4 regions of the Agrobacterium sp. rho-13.3 genome follow, and region 2 is predicted to be linked to each of the others. Evidence: predicted binding sites of a transcription regulator. Region 2 holds the regulator's gene; each other region holds the start of a gene.
What was found. The regulator LexA, encoded in region 2, represses DNA repair genes until DNA is damaged. The targets are predictions, from matches to a motif close to TGTTCNNNNTGTGTTCNG.

Region 1 (2,200 bases), on a different replicon from region 2:
GACGTTGGACGCTCACCCTTCCGGCGTTCAGGATCTTTGGTTTGCCCGGCTGTACCTCCTGAAGCCTATCGTCATCGTTATCCTTGCTGCGTTCTGGCTGTTGTCGGGCCTCGTTCCGCTTGCGAACCCTTCTCGCGCTGCAACGCACTTCCTCCCTTTCATGTCACCAGCAATGGCAATGGGTGTCACCCTTGCGACTTGTGCGCTCGATGTGGCGTTGGGGTTATTTGTGCTGATGCGGCCTTTCGCCCGAAGGGCGATGATCGGAATGCTGATCGTCTCGGCGTCTTATCTCGCTGGCGGGACAATCTTGGAGCCAGGTCTATGGCTTGATCCTCTCGGGCCTCTGGTGAAAGTGCTTCCGTCAATTGCGCTTTGCTTTGTGGCGCTGGCAACGTTGGATGAGAGATGATGGATCTCACGGAGTGGCTGCGTCTTGCGCATGTCGTCGGAGCGACGGTCTTGTTCGGGACCGGCGCAGGCATAGCCTTCTTCATGGTCATGGTACGACAAACCGATAATCCGGCGCTCATTGCGCATGTATCGGGGACCGTGGTCATAGCCGACACGCTGTTTACGGCCACTGCTGCCGTTGTTCAGCCAATCACGGGATACTTCCTCGCGGAGAGTATCGGCTGGTCGCTAACTGAAGGCTGGATAGCGCTGTCGCTCGTTCTCTACGTGTTCACGGGACTATTCTGGCTTCCTGTCGTCTGGATACAGATCCGCTTGCGGGATCTCGCAAGGTCAGCCGCTTCCTTGGGGGAGCCGCTACCGGCGCAATGGTATCGGCTCTATCGCATCTGGTTTGCCTGCGGTTTCCCTGCGTTTTTCGCCGTCCTAGCCATCATATGGCTCATGCTCGCAAAGCCGGATATCTCCTTCTAAAATAGCTGCGATCAATCCTGCAGGGAGATCGAGCGAATCCGAGTTGACTCGACCCAATATGAGAACATAATAAGAACAGAAATAACAGCCAGCAATGCCGAGGCTTTCTATGAAAACCAATTTTTCGGCCATTGAGCCTGTTTCCGTCGATTATATCGTTCGCGAGATCAAGACTGCTGGATTGCGGATTTCAGCCGGGTTCCCGTCACCGGCAGGCGACGACTTAGAAGATCCAATAGACCTCATAGCTTGGATGGTACGACACGAACACGCGACATTCTGGTATCGCGTGAGTGGCAACTCCCTGTGTCGCGCAGGCATCCTTGATGGCGATTTCGTCGCCATTGATCGGGCAGGAAAGGTGAAGCCAGGACGAACGGTCCTTGCCTACCACAACGGCGACATGCTCCTGAAAGTGCTGACACAGCGCGACGGTCGAATGTGGCTTGAGGCGCGTTCCGACGAACGCTACCCGCCGCTCGCCGTGCTCGAAACCACTGAAATATTCGGCATCGTCGCGGGTATCGCCCGTCGCTATCCAGTCGATTGAAGCCATGGCTGAACCGATAGCGCTGATCGACTGCAATAATTTTTATGTTTCTTGCGAGCGGCTTTTCGACCCGCGCTTGCGCGACAAGCCCGTGGTTGTCCTGTCAAATAACGATGGCTGCGCCGTCGCGAGATCGAATGAAGCGAAGGCCCTTGGCATCGGGATGGGGGAGCCCGCGCACCATTTTAAGCAGAAGACGAAAGAGCACGGCATTCGTCTCTTTTCATCGAACTATACGCTTTATGGCGACATTAGCCGCAGAGTGGCGGCGACGATTGCCGACTTTTCCCCGAGAACAGAAGTTTACTCGATAGACGAGACTTTCGTTGATCTTTCTGGCTTCGGTGGACGAATGCTCGATCATGCGACCGAGATGAGGGAAACCGTCCGCCAGAATACAGGAATCCCAACCTGCATTGGGATCGGGCCGACCAAGACGCTCGCGAAGTTCGCGAATTTCATTGCGAAGAAAAACCCGGTCTTCAATGGTGTCGCGGACCTGATGAACACGGAGATCGCGGGCTATTGCATGGCTCGCACCGATGTTTCGGAAGTGTGGGGCGTGGGATCGAGAACGACCGCCAAGCTTCGAGAGATCGGAATTCACACCGTCTCGCAGTTGCGCGACATGCCCCTTCCGCTCGCTCGAAAGATCGGAACAGTCGTGCTTGAGCGCACCGTGTCCGAGTTGAATGGGCTGCGTTGCATCGACATTCAGGACATCGAACCAACCCGTAAAGGAATGGCCGTCACAAGATCCGC
Region 2 (2,200 bases):
GGCTGGACGGATGCGAAGACCAACACTCATGGGGTGATCGTTACGCAATGCCTGAAAGCCGGAATGCATTTCGGCAGCAGCAGAACGAGACCATGCACGCGCTTTCGCATTGTCCGACCAGACGCCCTTATGCCGCTCTGCCAGATACTCGATGATCGACAGCGAATCCCATACCGTCAAATCACTCTGGACAAGGCAAGGAACTCTTGCCGTTGGTGAAAATGTCGAGAAGTCATGGTTCGAACTGCCAAACGGCATCAGCTTTTCGTTGAACGGAATATCGAGCGTCCGCAGTAATACCCAAGGCCGTAATGACCAGGAGGAGTAGTTTTTGTTGGCGATATAAAGGTCGTACACGTCAATTCCCTCGGTTGCACCACTGTACTAGCGCAGGAAAACTCAATGACACATGCATTCCGCCTAATGGCTCGCTTGAAATTATTTGATGTTTGAAGGTTTCACGCTTTCAAAACAAAACGTCAGAAAAACACGCCACTTTTTTCACGTGCCGCACTCACAAACCAAAAGCATTGCGGTAAATTCGTGAGCCAGCTAACGAATATCTTTCACCCAATCAAATGCGAATGAAAATCTTCGCTAAAACTGCTGGAAAAGCAGCAAAAACGTCAAATCACTTAGTGATAGCGACGGATAAGACCCACCAGCTTACCTTGAATCTTCACCCGGTCAGGTCCAAAAATCCGGGTTTCATATGCAGGGTTTGCCGCTTCAAGCGCGATCGATGCACCTTTGCGGCGGAAGCGCTTGAGGGTTGCTTCTTCGTCATCGACGAGGGCTACGACAATATCACCCGGATTGGCTGTGCTTCCGTCGCGAATAATGACCGTATCGCCGTCGAAAATACCGGCTTCGATCATCGAATCGCCTTTAACTTCAAGCGCATAATGCTCACCCGAACCCAGCATATCCATCGGAACGACGACATCGTGGGTGTTGTTCTGGATGGCGGAAATCGGTACGCCCGCCGCGATACGGCCCATAACAGGGACGCTGACGGCGTTCAAAACACTATCATTCGAGGGCTTCGGAGGCGCAGGCTCGACTGCCTTCGGTTTACCAAGGCTGCCTTCAATCACGCTTGGGGAAAACCCGCGCTGTGGCTTGATGCTCGGTGAATAAGCCTCGGGCAATTTGATGACTTCCAGCGCGCGAGCGCGATTCGGTAGCCGGCGAATAAACCCGCGCTCTTCAAGGGCTGTAATCAGCCGATGAATGCCGGACTTCGACGCAAGATCGAGTGCATCCTTCATTTCATCAAAAGAAGGCGGTACACCGGACTCCTTCATTCGCTCGTGAATGAAAAGAAGCAATTCCTGCTGTTTGCGCGTGAGCATGAAGAAGCACCCTTGGGATTCGAGGCGAAGATTCGCGAAACAAATACAGAACGAACACTATATGTTCCATATGTGTTCTGCAATCCCTTAAAATTCGGTGAAGTATGGATCGGCGCCCCGTTGACGAGTAACTTGCTGGCACCATGGCTTGCTGCTAAGTGCGTTGCCAGTCTGAGATAAGGGGCCGATTATTGGCTTGCGCCTGTAATAATACCCGTTTGCTTCCGAGGAAAGACGATGAGTGTGACGAATAATCTGAAAGTGGTTGCGGGCGAGGGTGCCGGTGCTGTGTCTTTCTCCAATGCCGAGCGCTTCACATTGATAGCCGGGCCATGCCAGATGGAAAGCCGTGATCATGCTTTCATGATTGCCGAAACACTGGCGGAACTGTGCGGCAAGCTGGGTATCGGGCTGGTCTATAAGTCCTCTTTCGATAAAGCGAATCGCACCTCTCTTTCCGGTCAGCGCGGCATTGGCATCGATAAGGCGCTCGACGTTTTTGCTGAATTGAAGACGCAGTTCGGCTTTCCGGTTTTGACGGATATTCACACGGAAGAGCAATGCGCCGCCGTTGCGCCGGTTGTCGATGTTCTGCAAATCCCTGCGTTCCTCAGTCGCCAGACGGACCTTCTGGTTGCGGCAGCGAAGACAGGACGTGTCATCAATGTCAAAAAAGGCCAGTTTCTAGCGCCTTGGGATATGAAGAACGTGCTGGCCAAGCTGAACGATAGCGGCAACCCGAATGTGCTGCTGTGCGAACGCGGCGCATCGTTCGGCTACAATACACTCGTTTCGGATATGCGTTCCTTGCCGATCATGGCATCGCTCGGCGCGCCTGTTGTTTT
Region 3 (2,200 bases), 710 kb from region 2:
GACCAGACTTCGCGACCAGCGCCCGGACTGGTATGTTCAGGCGACCGCAACCATCACAGGGCCAAAGACATGAACACCGAGCGACCCTTTATTCCCGTTGGCATTGCGGTTTTGACCATTTCGGATACCCGCACGCTGGCTGACGACAAATCCGGCGATACGCTGGCCGCCCGCATTGCAGACGCAGGCCATCTGCTGGTGGACCGCGCGATTGTGCCGGATGACAAGGCAGCTATTCAGGACAAGGTTCGCGGCTGGACGCTGTCTGACAACATCGACGTGGTCATCACCACCGGCGGCACCGGTTTTACGGGCCGTGACGTGACGCCGGACGCGCTGGAGCCTTTGTTTGAGAAGCGCATGGATGGCTTTTCCGCCGTGTTCCACCGCATTTCCTATGACAAAATAGGCACGTCCACCATCCAGTCACGCGCCACGGCGGGGCTTGCCAATGCCACCTTCATCTTTGTGCTGCCCGGTTCTCCGGGTGCCTGCAAGGATGCGTGGGACGGCATTCTCAAAGCGCAGTTCGACTACCGCCACATGCCGTGCAATTTCGTGGAAATCATGCCGCGTCTGGATGAGCATTTAAAACGCGGCAAGGCGCAATCCTGATTATCGTGCGGCCCGCAACGCAGAAGAAGGAATGAGTTCTGCGCTCAAGCGGCGCGGCTTTTGCGATTTTGGAAACTGATCCAGCGACATACCGGATTTGGCCAGAGACAAAGCCTCCTGCTTGCGCAACAGCAGACCATACTCCAGCGGCGGCTTGCGGCGTATGAAGCGGGCGATGAGCGATGGCCGGAAATGGCGCGACGGCGAAAACCGCGCCGATGCCTGATTGAGCGCGGTATATTCGAGAATATCCTCGATCCACCCGCTCTGCGGGCGGCTGCCCGGCTCCATCATCAAAATCCATTCGCCGCGCGCCGAAGCAACGATATCGGCAATATCCCACTCCGTGTAAAAACGGCAGCCCGCTGCCTCCGCCACCCGTGACGAGCCATCCTGCGAGGCGTGGTCAAGCACGATCACATCACTGATCAGCCCTTCGACGGCGCCAGAGACAAGTGTAGACAGCGTGTGCGCGAGTTCCGGTTCCTGGTCCCGGCATTCCATGATGACTGTGAGCATGTACCTATCAGTGTGCGAGCCGTTATGTCGGTAAAGTAGCAAAAGCATACTGCAACGCACAACAAAATACCATCTGCCGATATTTCATTTTGTTCTTGTATTGTTCTCACTTCTCAGTTAGAAATCTGGTTATCCACCAAGCTGGCAAATGCTGGCAGGAGTATCCAGATGAGACAAGATGTGCTTTCGGGGCAGGCTGCTTTTCAGCCGGGCCATACGCCGGATATTGCCAATGCGCTGGCCGACGCATCCGGTTTGCGGATCGAGATAGACCGTCGCCGCGGGCGCGGTGCGGGCATGAATCCGACTGGACGTTTTGAACCGTTGCAGCGCGAAGCCTTCGATGATGGCTGGCAGATTCTGGAGGAACTGCCGGAATTTCGCACCGAAGTGCAGGTGGAAAAGCCACGCACGATCATCAGCCGCAATGATTCGCCTGATATTCCATTCGATCGCTCCATCAATCCCTATCGGGGCTGCGAACATGGCTGCATCTATTGTTTCGCACGGCCCACGCACAGTTATATGGGGCTTTCCCCAGGGCTGGATTTCGAGGCGAAGCTGTTTGCCAAGCCGGATGCGGCAAAGGTGCTGGAGCGGGAATTGGCAAAGCCGGGCTACAAGGCCCGCGTCATTGCCATCGGCACCAATACCGACCCTTACCAGCCCATCGAGCGGGAATGGCGCATCATGCGGCAGATCCTTGAGGTATTGGCGAAGGCCGAACACCCGGTGGTCATCGTCACCAAATCGGCGCTGATCACCCGCGATATCGATATTCTGGCTCCTATGGCGCAGAAGGGATTGTTGAAGGTCGGCATCTCCGTCACCACGCTGGATAAGAAGCTGGCGCGCAGCATGGAGCCAAGGGCATCCACGCCCTCCAAACGGCTGGAAGCGATCAAGACACTGACAGATGCGGGCATTCCCACCGCCGTGATGATGGCCCCTGTCATTCCCGCGCTCAACGACCATGAAATCGAACGTGTGCTGGAGGCCGGAAAAGCGGCCGGGGCGACAGAAGCATCCTATGTGCTTTTGCGTCTGCCGCTGGAAGTCAGCCCGT
Region 4 (2,200 bases), 590 kb from region 2:
GGTCACGACCACGGACTGAATGGCCTCACCATTTCCGATGGCATTCAGGCGATCATTGATGGTTCCGGTATTAACCGGCGCGGTCACAACCAGCGTTGCGTTTGCGCGTGGAGCACCGCTACCCTGTCCACCTTGGCCACCTTGCCCCTGTGCGCCGCCGCCTCTACCAGAATTTCCAGCGGTTTGCGCCGCAGGTTTTTCGGCACTCACCAGCCCTGCCTTTGCAAGCATAGCGCGGCCGTCGGACGAATTGAACGCCCAAAGACAGGCGCCCGCGCCCACAACCGCCAGACTGATACCAACCTGCTTCCAAACCCGCATACAATTCTCCGACAGATCAACCGGCGCAACGCATTCACATGGCTGCGGCCTCTTCACAATGTGCGGCAGTATCCTTGCTGAACATAAACTACGCAACGCACAAATCTGTTTCTTACGGAATTGTAATTTCCGCCTCGTCGTTGCCGCCGCATTCAAATAACCTCAGTCTACAATACTGCGCACCAAACTAAAATGGAGGAGCGATCATGAGCACCATTTCAAAAACACAGAACCCGGAAGCCAACCCGCGTGTTAAAGCGGTGTTCGATGACATCCGTACGACGCGGAAATCCGATTTCATCAACAATATGTGGCTCTATCTCGCCTTCGATGCCGATCTGCTGGAAAAGACATGGGCCGAGGTTAAAGCCGTGATGGCAACGCCGTCCGCGCTCGACCCGGTGGTGAAGGAAATGCTTTACATCGCCGTGTCCGTCACCAATGGCTGCTCCTATTGCGCCCACTCGCACACCGCAGCCGCCAAAGCGAAAGGCATGACGGATGAGCAACACGCCGACCTTTTGCGCGTCATCGCCCTGGCCGGTAAAACCAACCAGCTGGCCACAGCACTGCAACTGCCCGTGGACCCCGCCTTTGATGCAGATAGCACGGCCTAATATAGAAAATGCCTTGGAATAGGCGTTTTGGCGGTTGATACCGGAATAAAAGCAGAACACGGTTCTAGCCTTTCAGTCCCGAATCACTACATTGGGCCGTATGAGCAACAGTTTCGACGATATGCCGTTCTTCGATGAAGAACCTTCCGAGCCACGCCGTCAACCGGCAGCGGCCCCTGCCGCTGGTGGTTTGGGCATCGCGGCGCGCGCCATGGCGGCGCGGGATCAGGCGCGCCCTGCGCCCGATTATCTCGCTGGCCTGAATGCCGAACAGCGCGAAGCTGTGGAGACATTGGAAGGCCCGGTTCTGGTTCTGGCAGGCGCTGGCACCGGCAAAACGCGGGTGCTGACCACCCGCATCGCGCATATTCTCGCATCAGGTCGCGTGTACCCCAGCCAGATTTTGGCCGTGACCTTCACCAACAAAGCCGCACGCGAAATGAAGGAACGTATCGGCGTTCTGGTCGGTGGCGCGGTTGAGGGCATGCCGTGGCTTGGCACCTTCCACTCCATCGGCGTCAAACTGTTGCGCCGCCATGCGGAGTTGATCGGTCTGAAATCCGATTTCACCATTCTCGATACCGACGATGTGATACGCCTCATCAAGCAGCTTATTCAGGCCGAAGGTCTGGACGACAAGCGCTGGCCCGCCAAACAATTTGCAGGCATGATCGACAACTGGAAGAACAAAGGCCTGACACCGCCGGATATTCCAGAAGGCGACAGCCGTGCTTTTGCCAATGGCAAGGGCCGTGAACTTTACGCCACCTATCAGGCACGTCTGAAGACGCTGAACGCCTGCGATTTCGGCGATCTGCTGCTGCACCCCATCACCATCTTCCGCAAGAATCCCGATATTCTCAAAGAGTATCACCAGAAGTTCCGTTATATTCTGGTGGACGAGTATCAGGACACCAACACCTGCCAATATATGTGGCTGCGGCTTCTGGCCCAGCGCCCCAAGGGCGAGCCGCAAAATGTCTGCTGCGTGGGCGATGATGACCAGTCGATCTATGGCTGGCGCGGCGCGGAAGTGGACAATATTCTGCGCTTCGACAAGGATTTTCCCGGCGCAAAGGTCATCAAGCTGGAGCGCAACTATCGCTCCACCGAGCATATTCTCGGGGCTGCTGGCCACCTGATTGCCCATAATGAAGGCCGCCTTGGCAAAACGCTGTTTACCGACCGCGTCGACCCGAACGACGAAAAGGTCGTCGTCCATGCCGCATGGGATTCGGAAGAGGAAGCCCGCGCCGTTGGCG

Region 1: the regulator LexA is predicted to act here: its motif matches at 949-966, upstream of RMR16_RS26555 (LexA family protein).
Region 3: the regulator LexA is predicted to act here: its motif matches at 1,225-1,242, upstream of RMR16_RS01695 (PA0069 family radical SAM protein).
Region 4: the regulator LexA is predicted to act here: its motif matches at 980-997, upstream of RMR16_RS08380 (ATP-dependent helicase).

Annotation. Positions count from the first base shown of each region.
Region 1 is NZ_CP192778.1:68,389-70,588, forward strand. Features, by position in the region: gene RMR16_RS26545 (SDR family oxidoreductase) at 1-412, shown strand, start outside; gene RMR16_RS26550 (DUF2269 family protein) at 412-888, shown strand; gene RMR16_RS26555 (LexA family protein) at 998-1,438, shown strand; gene RMR16_RS26560 (Y-family DNA polymerase) at 1,443-2,200, shown strand, end outside.
Region 2 is NZ_CP192774.1:1,072,505-1,074,704, forward strand. Features, by position in the region: gene RMR16_RS05340 (glutathione S-transferase family protein) at 1-357, opposite strand, end outside; gene lexA (transcriptional repressor LexA) at 636-1,355, opposite strand; gene kdsA (3-deoxy-8-phosphooctulonate synthase) at 1,593-2,200, shown strand, end outside.
Region 3 is NZ_CP192774.1:363,749-365,948, reverse strand. Features, by position in the region: gene RMR16_RS01710 (4-(cytidine 5'-diphospho)-2-C-methyl-D-erythritol kinase) at 1-73, shown strand, start outside; gene moaB (molybdenum cofactor biosynthesis protein B) at 70-615, shown strand; gene RMR16_RS01700 (glycosyl transferase) at 616-1,134, opposite strand; gene RMR16_RS01695 (PA0069 family radical SAM protein) at 1,303-2,200, shown strand, end outside.
Region 4 is NZ_CP192774.1:1,664,454-1,666,653, forward strand. Features, by position in the region: gene RMR16_RS08370 (efflux RND transporter periplasmic adaptor subunit) at 1-321, opposite strand, end outside; gene RMR16_RS08375 (carboxymuconolactone decarboxylase family protein) at 528-938, shown strand; gene RMR16_RS08380 (ATP-dependent helicase) at 1,039-2,200, shown strand, end outside.